DNA from 2 places in the Azospirillum sp. TSH58 genome. Region 2 is predicted to be linked to the other one. Evidence: riboswitches for the same ligand, from Rfam matches in the RefSeq annotation. Region 2 holds a riboswitch; the other holds the start of a gene.
What was found. A riboswitch is a leader RNA that binds a small molecule or an ion and turns the genes downstream of it on or off. The one in region 2 is predicted to bind S-adenosylmethionine.
Positions count from the first base shown of each region.

Region 1: another riboswitch for S-adenosylmethionine. It lies ahead of metZ (O-succinylhomoserine sulfhydrylase); the one in region 2 lies ahead of metA (homoserine O-succinyltransferase).

Region 1 covers NZ_CP022364.1:1,535,820-1,543,527, forward strand. Annotated here, with positions in the region: gene gshB (glutathione synthase) at 1-434, opposite strand, end outside; gene TSH58p_RS10770 (SirB1 family protein) at 469-1,302, opposite strand; gene TSH58p_RS10775 (YraN family protein) at 1,336-1,704, opposite strand; gene rsmI (16S rRNA (cytidine(1402)-2'-O)-methyltransferase) at 1,701-2,642, opposite strand; gene TSH58p_RS10785 (penicillin-binding protein activator) at 2,807-3,826, shown strand; gene TSH58p_RS10790 (phasin family protein) at 3,919-4,434, opposite strand; gene metZ (O-succinylhomoserine sulfhydrylase) at 4,545-5,753, opposite strand; SAM riboswitch at 5,830-5,909, opposite strand; gene TSH58p_RS10800 (STAS domain-containing protein) at 6,037-6,549, shown strand; gene TSH58p_RS10805 (hypothetical protein) at 6,626-6,808, shown strand; gene mutS (DNA mismatch repair protein MutS) at 7,173-7,708, opposite strand, start outside.
Region 2 covers NZ_CP022364.1:1,244,761-1,252,468, forward strand. Annotated here, with positions in the region: gene TSH58p_RS09455 (acetyltransferase) at 1-250, shown strand, start outside; gene TSH58p_RS09460 (NAD(P)-dependent oxidoreductase) at 243-1,121, opposite strand; gene TSH58p_RS09465 (tellurite resistance TerB family protein) at 1,133-1,537, opposite strand; gene TSH58p_RS09470 (AEC family transporter) at 1,667-2,614, shown strand; gene TSH58p_RS09475 (methyl-accepting chemotaxis protein) at 2,852-4,543, shown strand; SAM-I-IV-variant riboswitch at 4,632-4,736, shown strand; gene metA (homoserine O-succinyltransferase) at 4,786-5,709, shown strand; gene TSH58p_RS09485 (hypothetical protein) at 5,717-6,205, opposite strand; gene TSH58p_RS09490 (methyl-accepting chemotaxis protein) at 6,955-7,708, shown strand, end outside.

The sequences.
Region 1 (7,708 bases), 290 kb from region 2:
TGCTTGTCGCTGGTGATCAGCGTCGGCGGCATCAGGTCGGGGAAATGGGTGACGAACAGCTTCTCCGGCGCGTTGCGCACCTCCGCCGGGTCGTTCAGCACCAGCACCTTGGGCTGGATGTGCTCCAGCATGTGGGTGGCGGTGATGTAGGCCATGTCGAAGGGCGGGTCCTGGCGCATCAGCACCACGTCCATGGTCGACAGGTCGACGATCCGCGGCTCGCCCAGCGTGTAGTGGGCGCCCTTCTGGCGGACCACGGTCATCTCGCGCACGCGGGCGGTCAGGACGTTGCCGGTCAGGCTGAGGTCGCGCGGGTGGTAGTGGTACAGCGTGTGCCCGCGCTTCTGCGCCTCAAGCGCCATCATGAAGCTCGAGTCGGTGTCGATGTTGATGGACTCGATGGGGTCCATCTGGAAGGCGACGGCGAGGCTCATCCTGCGGGTCTCCGAAACGGGCTTTTGAATGGGATCAGTTCAGTTGGTTCTTGAGCTGCTGGATCAGCGCGGCGACCTGATGGCGGTGCCGTTCGCTGGCCGTCAGCTCCAGGAAGGTTTCCAGCGCGGCGATGGCGACGCCGAGGTTGCCGTTGTGGGCCTCCAGCAGGCCGGTTTCCCGCCACAGCGACGCCTCGCCCGGCGCGAACAGCCGCATCGCCTCCAGCACCTCCAACGCGCGCGGCACGTCGCGGGCGGAGAGGTGGCGCAGCTTGATGTTGTTCTGGAGCCGCAGCAGGATCTCGCGGTTGGACACCGTCTGGTAATGGCCGGGCTCCAGCTCCGCGGCGCTGCCGGCGGTGGCCTTCAGCAGGTCGCGCAGGTCCACGGCGGTGCGCACCTGCCCCTCGTTGAAGGGGTCGAGGATGGCGCGGGCGCCGTCGGCCTCCAGCCGCACCAGGAAATGGCCGGGGAAGTTCAGCCCCAGCATCGTCCAGCCCTGCGAGCGGGCGGCGTGCAGATACAGGATGCCCAGCGCCACCGGCAGGCCGCGGCGGCGGTCGATGACGCGCAGCAGGTTGGCGTTCTGAAGGTCGTCGTAGGTCTCGTGGTCGCCGGCGTAGCCGTGCCGCTCCACGATGACCTCGTGCAGCCAGGAGATGCGGGCCTCCAGCCCATCGAGGGTGGGCGAGACGCGCTCCGCCAGATCATGGGCGATGTCGGCGAGGTGACGGCGGTAGTCGGCCAGCGCGGCGCCCGGCACCTCCAGCGCGCCCAGCGCCAGGGCGGCTTCGGCCAGATCGATCTGCTCGTCCGGCTGCTGCCCCACGCGGCGCAGGATGTCACGGGCCTCGGCGCGGCTGGTCACGGGCGGCGTCCTTCCTCTTCTTCAGCCTTCGCGTCAGGCCCGCCACGCGTCCGGGACGTGGCGCGGCCACGACCAAGGGGTAACGAGCATGACGTCGAAGCGCAAGACATAGCCGGCATACTGCGGGTTGGCCCCAAGATAGGCGTGGGCGGCGCGGGCGAGGCGGCCCCGCTGGCGGGCGTTGACCGCCTCGTTCGCGGTGTCCCAGTCGGCGCGGGCCTTGACCTCGACGATCGCCAGAGTGTCGCCCCGCCGGGCCACGATGTCGATCTCTCCCATCGGGGTGCGCAGGCGGCTTTCCAGGATGCGGTAACCCTTGAGCCGCAACGCCATCCGGCAGAGCTGTTCGGCGTAGCGGCCGTAATTCTCCGCCCGGCGGCGCAGGGCGTCCGGGGCGCTCATGGTTTCCCCTCCCGCGACAGCTCCAGCGCGCGGGCATAGACGGTCCGCTTGTTCTGGCCGGTGCGGGCGGCCACGTCGGCGGCGGCGTCGCGGACCGACAGGCGGGTCAGCGCCTCGCTCAGCAGGGCGTCCACGTCGGCCTCGGTCGGGGTGGCCTCCTCGCCGGGCGGGCCGATGACCAGGACGACCTCGCCCTTCGGCGGGCCGGCCTCGGCGTAGTGGGCGGCCAGCTCCGGCAGGGTGCCGCGCCGCACCTCCTCGTAGAGCTTGGTCAGCTCCCGCGCCACCGCGGCCTCCCGCGCGCCCAGGATGTCGGCGAGGTCGGCCAGCGACTCGGGCAGGCGCTGCGGCGACTCGAAGAAGACCAGCGTGGCGGGAACGTTCTTCAGCTCCCCGGCGGCGGCGCGGCGCGCGCTGCTCTTGTTGGGCAGGAAGCCGGCGAACAGGAAGCGGTCGGTCGGCAGGCCGGACAGCACCAGCGCCGCCAGCGGGGCGGAGGCGCCGGGCAGCGTGGTGACCGCCACCCCCTCCGCCACGCACTCGCGCACCAGCTTATAGCCGGGGTCGGAGACCAGCGGCGTGCCGGCGTCGGTGACCAGAGCGATGGATTCGCCCGCTTTCATGCGGCCGATGAGGACCGGACGCATCTTTGCCGCGTTGTGTTCATGATAGGAGACGAAGGGCGTGTGGATGCCATGGATGCCCATCAGCTTCGCCGTCACCCGCGTGTCCTCGCAGGCGATGGCGTCGGCGCGGCGCAGCGTGTCGAGCGCGCGCAGCGTGATGTCGGCGGCGTTGCCGATGGGGGTGGCGACCACATAAAGGCCGGCGCCGAGTTTACTTGCGGCCCTCGGCTCGCTACCTTCAGCCTCACCAGAGACGCCGGGCCCGGAAACGGGCTCGGGCGCCGGACCGGATGTGGAGATCGTTGGTGGCACGCTTGACGACACCTTTCTCGCGCGCTTGGGGGCAGCGGGCTGCCGCCGCCCTGTTGGTTGTCGGCACGCTTTCGGCCTGCTCGACTGTAAAGGCCCCGGCGCCGCCGACTCAAGCGCCGCAAGCGCCCGTCGCCGCCGTTCCGGCCGCCCCGCAGACCTTGAAGGTGGCGATCCTGCTGCCGCTGTCCGGGTCCAGCGCCGCCATCGGGCAGGCCATGCTGGAGTCGGCGCAGATGGCGCTGTTCGATCTGGCCGGCGACCGGTTCGAGCTGCTGCCCCGCGACACCAGGGGCACGCCCACCGGCGCGGCCGACGCGGCGCGGCAGGCGATCGCCGAGGGGGCAAGCCTGATCCTCGGCCCGCTGTTCGCCGCCGACGTGGCGGCGGTGAAGCCGGTCGCCCAATCCGCGGGCGTGGACGTGCTGGCCTTCACCAACGACTGGACCCAGGCCGGCAACGGCACCTATGTGCTGGGTTTCGTGCCCGCCGATCAGGTGACCCGCGTGGTCGGCTTCGCCCGCTCGCGCGGCGCCACGCGCTACGTCGCGCTGGCGCCGCGCACCGCCTACGGCGACGCCGTGGTCAACGCCGTGCAGGCGGCCTCGCGCCAGTTCGGCGGACAGGTGGCGCAGGTCGAGCGCTACGACCCGGCGGTGACCGACCTCGCCCAGCCGGCGCGGCAGGTGACCCAGGCCGGCGTTCAGCCGCAGGCGGTCATGCTGGCCGAAGGCGGGCCGCGCGCCCAGGGTCTGGCGTCGGCGCTGTCGGCCAACGGGCTGAGCACCCAGCAGGTGAAGCTGCTCGGCACCGGCCTGTGGGACGAGCCCGGCCTGGGCCAGGAACCCGCCCTGGCCGGCGCCTGGTTCGCCGCCCCGGCCCCGCAGAGCCGCGCCGATTTCGAGGCGCGCTTCGAGAGGACCTACGGGCGCAAGCCGCCGCGCATCGCCACCCTGTCCTACGACGCCACGGCGATCGCCGCGGTGCTGGCCAAGATGCCCGACGCCTCGGGCCGCTTCGACCGCGCGGCGCTGAACAACCCCAACGGCTTCGAAGGCATGGACGGCGTCTTCCGCCTGCGCGCGGACGGCGTCGTGGAGCGCGGTCTGGCCGTCCTGGAGGTCACCCCCGGCGGTCCCCGCGTGATCGATCCCGCCCCGTCCAGCTTCGAAGTGCTGGGGCAGTGATCGTAAAGCGCTGAGACACAAAGGTTCTTAACCACAAGGGCACAAAAGCACGACGACGTTCGTGTCTTTGTGCCTTCGTGGTGAGCCCAACCTTATCCGTGCAGCTTCGCCAGACGGCGGGCGTTGGCGCGGACGGTGCGGTAGGCGGGGGTCATGCCGGCCTGGGTCAGGGCCGTGACCGACTCGACCATGTAAAGCGCGGCGTGGATGCCCGCCTCCACCGACTCGGTGACGGTGCGGTGCTGCAACTCCACCAGATCGGCGGGGCTGCGGCACTGGCCGAGGCCGCTCACCATCACCATGGCGACCTGAAGCTGGCCCTGCATCAGGGTCATCCAGGCCTGCTGCATCTCGCCGATGCCCTTGGCGACGGCGTGGGTGGCCTCCACCATCGCCTCCACCTTCTCGGAGCCCATGCGGACGAACTCCGGGTTGGCGAGGTCGATGGGGTTGTTCATGGCCGCCGCCATCATCGCGGTGCGGTAGCCGATCGTCTGGGCCGCCGCCACCCCCATCTCGCCGGTCTTGACGCCGGTCCGGGTCAGATCGCCCGCCACCGTCAGAAAGCGTTGCGTCGGTTCGCCGTTGCCGGCCTTGCGTCTCGCCATTCGCTCCACCTCACCAAAGGCCCGGACCGGGCCAAAAAATCCGTCCGGGCCGAAAAACCGTGACCCGGACGCCAACGCTGCACTGCAGCATTTGGTTCCGGGTCCAGTCTTTACAGGGAAGCGAGCGCGCGGTCGAGGTCTTCGACGATGTCCTGGGCGTCCTCCAGCCCGACGGACAGGCGGAGCAGGTTGGGACGGATGTTCGCCGCCGCCTTCTCCTCCACCGTCAGCTTGGAATGGGTGGTGGTGTCGGGGTGGGTGATCAGGCTCTTCGAGTCGCCCAGATTGTTGGAGATCATCACCATCCGCAGATCGTTCAGGGCGCGGAAGGCCTCCTCCTTGCCGCCCTTCAGGAAGATCGACAGCATGGTGCCGCCGCCGGTCATCTGGCTGCGGACGAGATCGTGCTGCGGGTGGCTGGGCAGGCCCGGATAGAGCACCCGCTCCACCTTCGCGTGGCCTTCCAGGAACTCCGCCACCGTCAGGGCCGCGGCGCTCTGCGCCGACACGCGCAGCTCCAGCGTCTCCAGCCCCTTCAGCAGAAGCCAGGCGTTGAAGGGCGAAATGGTCGGGCCGGTGTGGCGCAGGTAGGGGTGGATCACCTCCGACCCGTACTGCTTGTCGTTGGTCAGAATGATGCCGCCCAGACAGCGGCCCTGGCCGTCGATGTGCTTGGTCGCCGAATAGATGACGACGTCGGCCCCCATCTCGAACGGGCGCTGCAGCACCGGCGTGGCGAAGGCGTTGTCCACCACCACCTTGGCCCCGGCCTTGTGGGCCAGCTCGCTGACGGCGCGCAGATCGACGACCTCCAGCCCCGGGTTGCTGGGCGTCTCCAGGAAGACGACCTTGGTCGGCTTGGCCAGCGCCTCTTCCCACTGGGACAGGTCGGTGCCGTCGACGAAGACCGCCTCGACCCCGAAGCGGGCCGACAGCTCCTTGATCACCCAGTAGCAGGAGATGAACAGCGAGCGCGGCGCCACGATGCGGTCGCCGGTGCGCAGGTTCGACCACAGGGCGCCGTGCACCGCGGCCATGCCGCTGGTCGTGGCGTAGGCCCAGGCCGCCCCCTCATACTCGCACAGCCGGTCCTCGAACATCGCCGTGGTCGGGTTGCGGAAGCGCGAATAGACGTGGCGGGAGCCGTCGTTGACGAAGGCGCTCTCCGCCTCCTCCGCCGAGCCGTAGACGAAGCCGGAGGTCTGGTAGAGCGCCTCGCAGGTCTCGTCGAAGGACGAGCGGCGGACGCCGCCATGGACCAGACGGGAGCGCGGGCGAAGCCCCGCGACGTTCGGATTGCGATGATCGGTGCGCGCCATGGCCGCTTTGTCTCCTCTGTCCGCCGGCGGGGCAGACCGGCACAACAAAAAACGCCCCGACCGATCGGGTCGAGGCGCGGACGCGGCTCGGACCTTTTTAGCGGGTTGTTTTACGTGGCCCGCAAGCCGGTCGACCAAATCACCACGTGTCCTCGCTTGTAGGACCGCCGCGTCGCGCCGTCAAGGGACAAGGAAGCCGTGATAAAAAGAGGCCGCCCTGCGTCAACATCGCGCAGGACCCGAGGGCGCCGCCCGCTTGCCCGGCGACGGCCCGGACCGGATCATGGCCGCCGGACGTCGGAAAGGGGTGCGGGCCGTGCAGTATCGCAAGGAGCAGGAGCGGCACTTCGCCCGTCTGGTGCTCACCGGGCGCTTCACCAGCCAGGACGCCGGCCCGGTGCGGCAGGCCATCGCCGACGTGAAGAACGGGGCCGAGCGCCGGCATCTCCTCGACCTGACCGGGCTGGAGTTCATCGACAGCGCCGGCATCGGCCTGCTGCTGGTGATGAACGGCGAGGCCCTGTCGGCGGGCAAGGCGCTGTCCCTGCTCTGCGCCTCCGGGCAGGTGCGCAAGGTGGTGGACCTGACCCGCATCGCCATGATCATCCCGGTGCACGAGACGGTCGCCGACTACATCGCCGCCAGCGTGCCCGAGGCCCTGCTGGCCGCCACCCATCCCTGCGCGCCGGGCGAGGACCCCATGGCCGTCGCCGCCCGCGCGCTCCACGCCAAGCCGGTTCTGCCGCCCGCGGTCGTGCCGCCGGACACCGCCGAGCGGGACAGCGCTTCCGGATAGGCCGCTCGCAGGACTGGCGCGGGCTTCCCATGTGAAGCACTGGACAGATCCCGTTCCGCGTTGGGGGAGGCACCGAATGGTTCATCTGCACAAATCGCTGGAATCCGCAGCGTCCAAGGCCGCCGAGCGGGAGGGCCGCTCGCTCGACCAGTTCGTGACCGAGGCGGTGGAGGAGAAGCTGCGCCACGCGCAGCGTCATGTCACCCCCATCCGCGACCGCGGTGCCCCGTTGGACGAGGACGCCGTGGAACGGGCGTAGCGCCCATGGGATGGGATTGCGACGGCTGTGGTTCAGCGCTATATTTCCCGTACCAGTGGTCAATAGACGACACCTCCGGTACCGCACGCTCGGAAAGGCCGATGGCCGGAACGGCGTGCACACGAAAAGAGGGGCGGCGCTGCTACGCCGCCCCTCCGTCGTCTGGGTTACAGCACGGCGACGAGCAGCGCGAGGATCGCGACGACCGTCTGGATGACCGTGCAGATCACCAGCACCTTACCAGGGGTCAATAAACACACCCCCTTTCCGCCGCTTGGATGACAGCGCCCATCCTCCGGAGGACGAAGCGCTGCGGCGGCGGGTTTTCATACAATGGCGTGTTTTTCTTCGCAATTACTCCCGCTTAAGAGAGCAATCCACGCAACCGGTACAACTCGTCGAGCGCCTGCCGCGGCGTCAGGCTGTCCGGGTCGATGGACTTCAGCGCCTCCTCCACCCGCGACGGCTCCGGCGGGGCGGCGGGGGACGTCGCGGGGGTTGGCGGCTGACGCTTCAGGGCGGCGCTGAACAGCGGCAGGTCTTCGGCCAGACGGTGGATGGCGGCGTTCTGGTCGCCCGATTCCAGGATGGTCAGCACCTCCTCGGCGCGGCCCACCACGGCGCCGGGCAGCCCGGCCAGCTTCGCCACATGGATGCCATAGCTGCGGTCCGCCGCCCCCGCCGTCACCTCGTGCAGGAAGACCACGTCGCCCTGCCATTCCTTGATGCGCATGGTGTGGCAGGACAGGCCCGGCAGCTTGCCGGCCAGCATGGTCAGCTCGTGGTAGTGGGTGGCGAACAGCGCGCGGCAGCGGTTGACGTCGTGCAGATGCTCCACGCAGGCCCAGGCGATGGACAGGCCGTCGAAGGTCGCGGTGCCGCGCCCGATCTCGTCAAGGA
Region 2 (7,708 bases):
GCACGGCCGGGGGATCGGCCGCGCCCTGGTCGCCCGCGCGCTGGAAGGCGGACCGGAGCTGACGGTCGATGTGAACGAGCAGAACGGCGCCGCCCGGGCCTTCTATCGGCGTCTCGGTTTCCGGGAGGTCGGGCGGTCCGCGCTGGACGACAGCGGCCGCCCGTTCCCCTTGCTGCATCTGACCCTTGATGGCTTGTCCTCAATGGCTCCGGACGAAGCGACCCGACCGGAGCCTGAAGGGCTTACTTGACGAACAGCCGGTACAGGGCGGAGTGGTCCAGCCCGCCGTCGCCCTGTTCGGCCAGCAACTCGAACAGCTCCAGGCTGAGGCCCAGCGCGGGAAGCTGGATGCCGGACTGCTCCGCCAGTTCCTCCGCCTGTTTCAGGTCCTTGATCTGGGTGACCACGCGGCCGCCCGGCGTGAAGTCGCCGGAGACCATGCGCTGGCCGTGCAGCTCCAGGATGCGCGACTCGGCGAAGCCGCCGCGGATGGCGTCGCGGACCTTGCCCGGCTCCACCCCCGCCGCCTTGGCCAGCGCCAGCGCCTCGGCCACCGCGCCGATGCTCAGCGCGACGATCACCTGATTCGCCATCTTGGCGACCTGCCCGGCCCCGCTGTCACCGACATGGGTGATGCGCTGGCCCATCGCCTGGAACAGCGGCAGGGCGCGGGCGAAGGCCTCCTCCGTGCCGCCGGCCATGATGGTCAGGGTGCCGGCCTCCGCCGCCACCGTGCCGCCGGACACCGGGGCGTCGACCCAGTCCGCGCCCTTGGCGCGGACGGCCTCGGCCAGCTTGCGGGTCGCCCCGACCGCCGTGGTGCCCATGTCGATGACGAGATGGCCGGGCCGCAGCGCCTCGATCAGGGCCGCGGCCACCGCCTCCACCGCCACCGTGTCCGACAGCATCAGAACGATGGCATCGGCGCGGGCGGCGACCTCGGCGGGAGAAGCGGCGGGGCTCATGCCCTCGCCGGCCAGCTCCTCGACCGGGCCGGGGCTGCGGCTGCTGATCACCAGGGCCGCGCCGGCCTTCGCCAGATTGCGGGCCATGGGCCGGCCCATCAGGCCCAGCCCGATGAAGCCGACCGTCCGCCCCGCCAGACCCGTCCGTCCGGTCATGTCGCGGTCCGTCACAGGCGGGTGTGGCGCGCCCGCGCGCCGCGTTCGATGGCGGCGGCGCACAGCCGGTCCACGCCCAGCTTGTGCCGGATCAGCTCCAGCATCCGCAGCTCCTCCTGCGAGGCCGACGGGTCCGCCGCGGCGATGTCGCAGGCGAGCGCGTAGGCGGTTTCGGACAGCTTGGACGGAATCGCCTCCTTGACGATCTGGAGCGTCGTCTCCAGCCCGTCGGCGTCGGCCAGCAGGCCGGAGCATTCGCGGGTCACGTCGGTCAGCCGGTCGATGTCGAAATCCTTGAAGATCGGCAGGTAGCGGACGTTCTCGCCGATGGCCTCAAGCTCCGCGTCCGTCATGTCGCCGTCGCACGCCGACACCAGCACCATGACGTAGATGAGCGCGCTGTGGTGGTTGATCATCGAAACTCCTGCGGAAAAAGGGCCCCGCCCAATCTTGCCCGCCCCCCGCGCGCCGTCAAGGGAGCCATGTCTCCGACGGAAGGGTGGGTCCCTCGACAGGAGACGGGCTGCCCCTTAAGGTCGGGCCCCATGTCGGTGGTCATCAACGTGGCGCTCCCGGTCTTCGCCATCATCCTGGCGGGCGTCCTCTCCGGTAAGGCGAAGCTGCTCGGTCCCGCCTCGTCGGAGGCGCTGAACAAGTTCGTCTATTGGATGGCCCTGCCGCCGGTGCTGTTCCTCGGCACCGCGAAGCGCTCGGTGGCGGAGATCTTCAACGGCCCCTTCATCGGCGCCTTCCTCGGCTCGATGCTGGCGGTCTACGCGCTGGGCGCGCTGCTCGGCTGGCTGATCCACCGGGAGCGGACGCAGATCCAGTGCATGCAGGGGCTGAACGCCTGCTTTTCCAACACCGGCTACATGGGCATCCCGCTGTTCCTGGCGGCCTTCGGCCCGGACCGTCTGGCCCCGGCCATCCTCGCCACCGTCATCATGAGCGCGATCATGGTCGGCATCGCGGTGATCTGGCTGGAATTCGCCAACAGCCAGGGCGGCGGGATCGGCAAGGCGCTGCGCGACGTCGGCCGGGCGCTGGTCAAGAACCCGCTGATCATCTCCACGGCCCTCGGGCTCGCCTGGTCGGTCTTCCTGTCCGGCATGCCGGTGCCGCGCCCGATCGCCATCTACTGCGATCTGATGGGCGCCTCCGCCGGTCCCTGCGCCCTGTTCGCCATCGGCCTGTTCCTGGCGACCCAGAGCCTGAAGGCCAACCTGCTGGAGGTCGGCTGGATCAGCGCCCTGAAACTGGTAGTGCAGCCGGCGCTGGCCTGGCTCCTCATCCAGACCCTGTTCCCGCTGGACCCCTTCTGGGCCGGGTCGGCCATCATCCTCGCCGGCCTGCCCACCGGCGCCCTGACCTTCGTGGTGGCCAGCCAGTACCGCATCTATGTGGAGCGCACCTCCGCCGCGATCCTGATGTCCACCATCGCCAGCGTGGTCACCCTGTCCTTCCTGCTGGCCACCTACGCGCCGTCTCTCTGACCCTTGGCCGGCGGCCTTCCGGCCGTTCATCTTTATTAAAAGAAAGAGTCCACCCGGGAAAGCGCAAGGCGGACCGCCCTTCGCCGCCCTTGCGTCTTTCTTAATATTTGTTGTTCCATCATTTGATCCCGGTAAGTCCAACGCCCGGCGCATGGGCGTCTGGTCTGCCAAATCCTTTCGTTCAGACTCAATACAATCGATCGCCATGATTTCGCTTCCGGGGAAGAGACACGTGCCATGTCCATGCTGAGTTCCATGACCATCCGGACCAAGGTGGTCGCCGCCACCGTCTGTGTCCTGCTGATGTCGGTCGCCTTGGGACTGTTCGCCGTTGACCGGCTGAGCACCGTCAACCACGCCGCTGAGGAAATTCGCTCCAACTGGCTGCCCAGCGTCACCGCCATCGGGGAGATCGACGGTGCGGCGAACGACTACCGCATCCTGGAGGCCTCCCACATCCTCGCCCTTTACCCCGCGGAAATGGCCGAGGTGGAAAAGGAGATGACCACGGTTCTGAACCGCTTGGCGGAGGCCAGGCGGAAGTATGAGCCGCTGCTCGCCTCCGGCTGGGAAACCCAGACCTTCAAGCGCTGGGAGGCTGTCTGGGACAGCTATCTGAAAATCAGCCAGGGCAAGCTGCTTCCCCCTTCCCGGGCCAACGAGAACGAGAAGGCCACGGGTATCTATCGGGAGGAATCACGCAGGGCGTTCGATGAGTGCTCCGCGCTCATCAACGAGCTGACCGCCTCCAACGTCCAGAATGCGGCGAAGGCGGCGGACTCGGGGCGGGCCACCTATGTCGGGGCGCAGCGCTGGATTCTGGGGGCCATCGCCTTCGTGGCGGTCCTCTGCCTGTTCGCCGGCATCGCCATGACGAAGTCGGTCGCCCGGCCCATCGTCGCCCTGACCTCCATCATGGACCGTCTGGCCAAGCGCGACCTCGGCGTCGCGGTGGAGGGCGGCGCCCGCCAGGACGAGATCGGCGCCATGGCCCGCGCGGTGCAGGTCTTCAAGGACGGGCTGATCGAGGCGGAGCGCCTGACCGCCGCCCAGGCCGCCGAGGAGGAGAACAAGCGCCGCCGCACCGAACGGATCGATTCGCTGATCCGCAACTTCGACAGCGCGGTGCACAGCGTCCTGCAGACCGTGGGCGCCGCGGCGTCGCAGCTCGACACCACCGCCCGCAGCATGACCGACATCGCCGAGCACACCCGGGCCGAGGCCGGCAGCGCGGCGGCGGCGGCCGAGCTGACCTCCGCCAACGTGCAGACCGTCGCCGCCGCGTCGGAGGAGATGGCCGCCTCCATCACCGAGATCTCCCAGCAGGTCTCGCAGTCGGCCGGCATCGCCGGCAAGGCGGTGGACGAGGCCGACCGCACCAACGCCACCGTGCAGGGGCTGTCGGAAGCGGCCCAGCGCATCGGCGACGTGGTGGACCTGATCCAGAACATCGCCGCCCAGACCAACCTGCTGGCGCTGAACGCCACCATCGAGGCGGCCCGCGCCGGCGAGGCCGGCAAGGGCTTCGCCGTCGTGGCGAGCGAGGTCAAGAGCCTCGCCAACCAGACCTCCAAGGCGACCGAGGAGATCGCCCAGCAGATCGGCGCCATCCAGGCGGCCACCGGCGGTGCGGTCGGCGCCATCCGCGGCATCGGGGCGACCATCTCCTCGATCAACGACATCTCCTCCTCCATCGCCGCCGCCATCGAGGAGCAGGGTGCGGCGACCCAGGAGATCAGCCGCAACGTCCAGCAGGCGGCGCAGAGCACCCAGGAAGTGACCAGCAACATCGGCCGCGTGTCGCAGGCCGCGACCGAGACCGGCAGCGCCGCGACCCAGGTGATGTCGGCCTCCGGCGACCTGAACCAGGGGGCGATGCGCCTGAAGAGCGAGGTCGAGAACTTCCTCGTCGCCATCAAGGCGGCCTGAGGCGGCGCGGCCTGGACATCATGCGACCGGGACCGCCCGCCGGCGGTCCCGCCGCTGTTGCCAAGCCGCCGCTGCCCGTATAATGTGCACCGCGCATCAAGAGTTGAGCGGACGCTCAACGCCAACCTGCTTTCCCGAGCAAGGTGGCGTCCCGAAGGGGGATGTGGCCGGACCGGCAAACAAACGGGGTTCGCCATGACGTCTGTTCCGACCGATGCACCGACAGCGGAGCCGGACGAGTCATGCCCATCAAGATACCCAACGATCTTCCCGCCTTCACCGCCCTGCAGGCCGAGGGCGTCATGGTCATGCAGGAGGCCGACGCCATCCGGCAGGACATCCGGCCCCTGCGCTTCGGCCTGCTCAACCTGATGCCCGACAAGATCCGGACCGAGACGCAGATCGCGCGCCTTCTCGGCAGCACGCCGCTTCAGGTCGAGCTGTCGCTGATCCGGATCACCAACCATGTGCCGCGCAACACCGCGGCGGACCACATGAGCGCCTTCTACCGGTCGTGGGAGGACGTGCGCCGCGAGACCTTCGACGGCTTCATCATCACCGGCGCGCCGGTCGAGACGATGCCCTTCGAGGAGGTGTCCTACTGGGACGAGCTGTGTTCGGTCTTCGACTGGACGCAGAGCCACGTCCATTCCTGCCTGAACATCTGCTGGGCGGCGCAGGCCGCCGTTCATCATTTCCACGGCGTGCCGAAGCATCTTCTGCCGCGCAAGGCGTCCGGCGTGTACCGGCACCGCAACCGCGCCCCCGCATCGCCCTATCTGTGCGGCCTGTCCGACGGCGTGCCCATCCCGGTCTCGCGCTGGACCGAGGTGCGGGAGGAGGACATTCCCCCCGAAAGCGGCCTGCGGGTGCTCCTGGACTCCCCGGAAACCGGCCCCTGCCTGCTGGAGGACGCCGCCCACCGGTCGCTGCACATGTTCAACCACATCGAATACGACACCGACACGCTGCGCAACGAGTATGTCCGGGACGTCGCCAAGGACGCGGCCACGCCGGTTCCCCAGGGCTATTTCCCCGATGACGACCCCAGCCTCCCGCCCGAGAACCGGTGGCGGAGCCACGCCCATCTGCTGTTCGCGAACTGGATCAACCGGATCTACCAGACGACGCCCTTCGATCTCGCCCGCATCGGAACGGCGGGATAGGCCGCCATCAGGGCAGCCGATCCGCCCCGTCACCCTCCCCCGCCGGCCGCACCGCGTCGTCCATCTGCAAGGCGAGCCAGAGCAGATGCGCCGCGGCGGCCGGGCTGACGCGCGGCGGGCGGGAACCACCCCCGTCACCGTCCTCCCCCTCCATCGCCAAACCGTACAGGGCCGCCACGAGATTGCCCTTGGCGCGGGGCGACAGGCGCCGGCCCCGGTCGGCCAGCCCCTGCTCGACAAGGGCGATCGCCTCGCTCAGCAGCGCGAGGTCGAGCACCGGCCGGGGAACGCCGGATTCCCGCGGCGCGGGCGGAAGCGCGCCGTCGCCGGACTCCGGTCGGCCGCCCGCTGCCCGCATGCTGCCCCGTCCGGTCAGCAGCCAATTCATGTCGATGCCAAGGGCGGCAAGCTCCGCCAGGGTCTCCCCCTTCGGAAGCTTGCCGTTCAACTCGTACGACTGCCAGGTGTTCTCCCCGAGATGGAACCGGCGAGACATGGTTTTTTGTGTCTCACCGAGAAATTCGCGCACGGCCTTGAGCCGATCCCCAAGCTGAGCCATGCCGGCCTCTCCCGACCGTGGGGAAATATCCGTTGTCCCAAGGGTGAATTTGCTTTCCACGGCACCCCACGCGCGACGAGGCCAATCGTCGGTTGCACGCTTTCTCATGTTGCGACGATACGTATTATCGTGTAAGAAACGCTGGGATACGCGGTGCGCAGCACTTTTACACATGGATAAGACATGGGCATCCTCGGTGTGCGCTCCATTCATTCCGCCTTCGGTCCGGGCTCCGCGGGGCCACCCGACTCCTGCCCATGACGCCAGAAACCATGCGCGTCCATGGGCCGCGCTGGTTCTGCGTCGATAGAATAGCGAAGTCTCCTTCACCGCCTGCGGGAGCAGGGCGGCCGTGATGACTGTGCGACGCCAGTTTCTTCCCGATCAACGTCTTCGGAGGCGTCCCGCGAACCTCTCCGCATGGTCACTCCTTGGCCGGCGATCAATCATTCAACTTATCGCAGAACATGTGGGGTTTTGCATTGCCCATCCGCGCGCCCGTGCAGCCGGGCGTGCGGAACCGTTTGAGACATCCCGTCACCGACACACAACGAACGATTTCGACGCAACGCACTCATCACGAAATTTTAAAAACCAACCAAAAACAACAAAAATGGCGAACGCCTCTTTGGTGAAAACGCGAGGAAACCGACCACAAAACACCGCCGAAAAGAGAAAAAAACACCATGAACGACATCAGCGTCAGAACAAAAACCTTCACCGTCTTTGCGTTTCTATCCCTGCTTTTTGCTGGAATCAGCGTTCTCGGAATCAATCGGCTGTCGGTGGTCAACGACAGCTCGACGGAGATCGCCACCTTCTGGATGCCGCGGGTCGTGCAGGTCAACACGATGAACGACACCGTGTCGAGCTTCCGCATCCTGCAGAGCACGCACATCCTCGCCACCAGCGAGCCGGACATGGCCGCGGCGGAGAAGAAGATGGACGATCTGGAATCCGGCATCACCACCGCCCGCCGGGTCTATGAGGCGACGCTGAGCAGCGTCGAAGGGCGCGCTCTGTTCACCCGGTTCGAACAGCAGTGGGGGCAGTATCTCACTCTTCACCGCCAGATCGTCGCCCTGTCGCGCCGCAACGAGAACACCGCCGCCACCGCCCTGTTCCGCGACGCGGCGGACAAGGGCTTCCAGGAGGTCGGGCAGGCGCTCGACGCCATGATCGACCACAACAACCGGGGGGCCGCCAAGGCGAACGACGACGCCGACGCCGTCTACGCCCAGTCCAGCTCGACGCTGATCGTCGCGCTGGTCATCGGCATCGCCGTCTGCCTGGGCGGCGCGCTGATGATGATCCGCGGCGTCTCCTCGCCGATCGGCGCGATGACCGAGGCGATGCGCCGGCTGGCCGGCGGCGACAAGACGACGGCGATCCCCTTCGCCAACCGGGGCGACGAGATCGGCGCCATGGCCACGGCGGTCC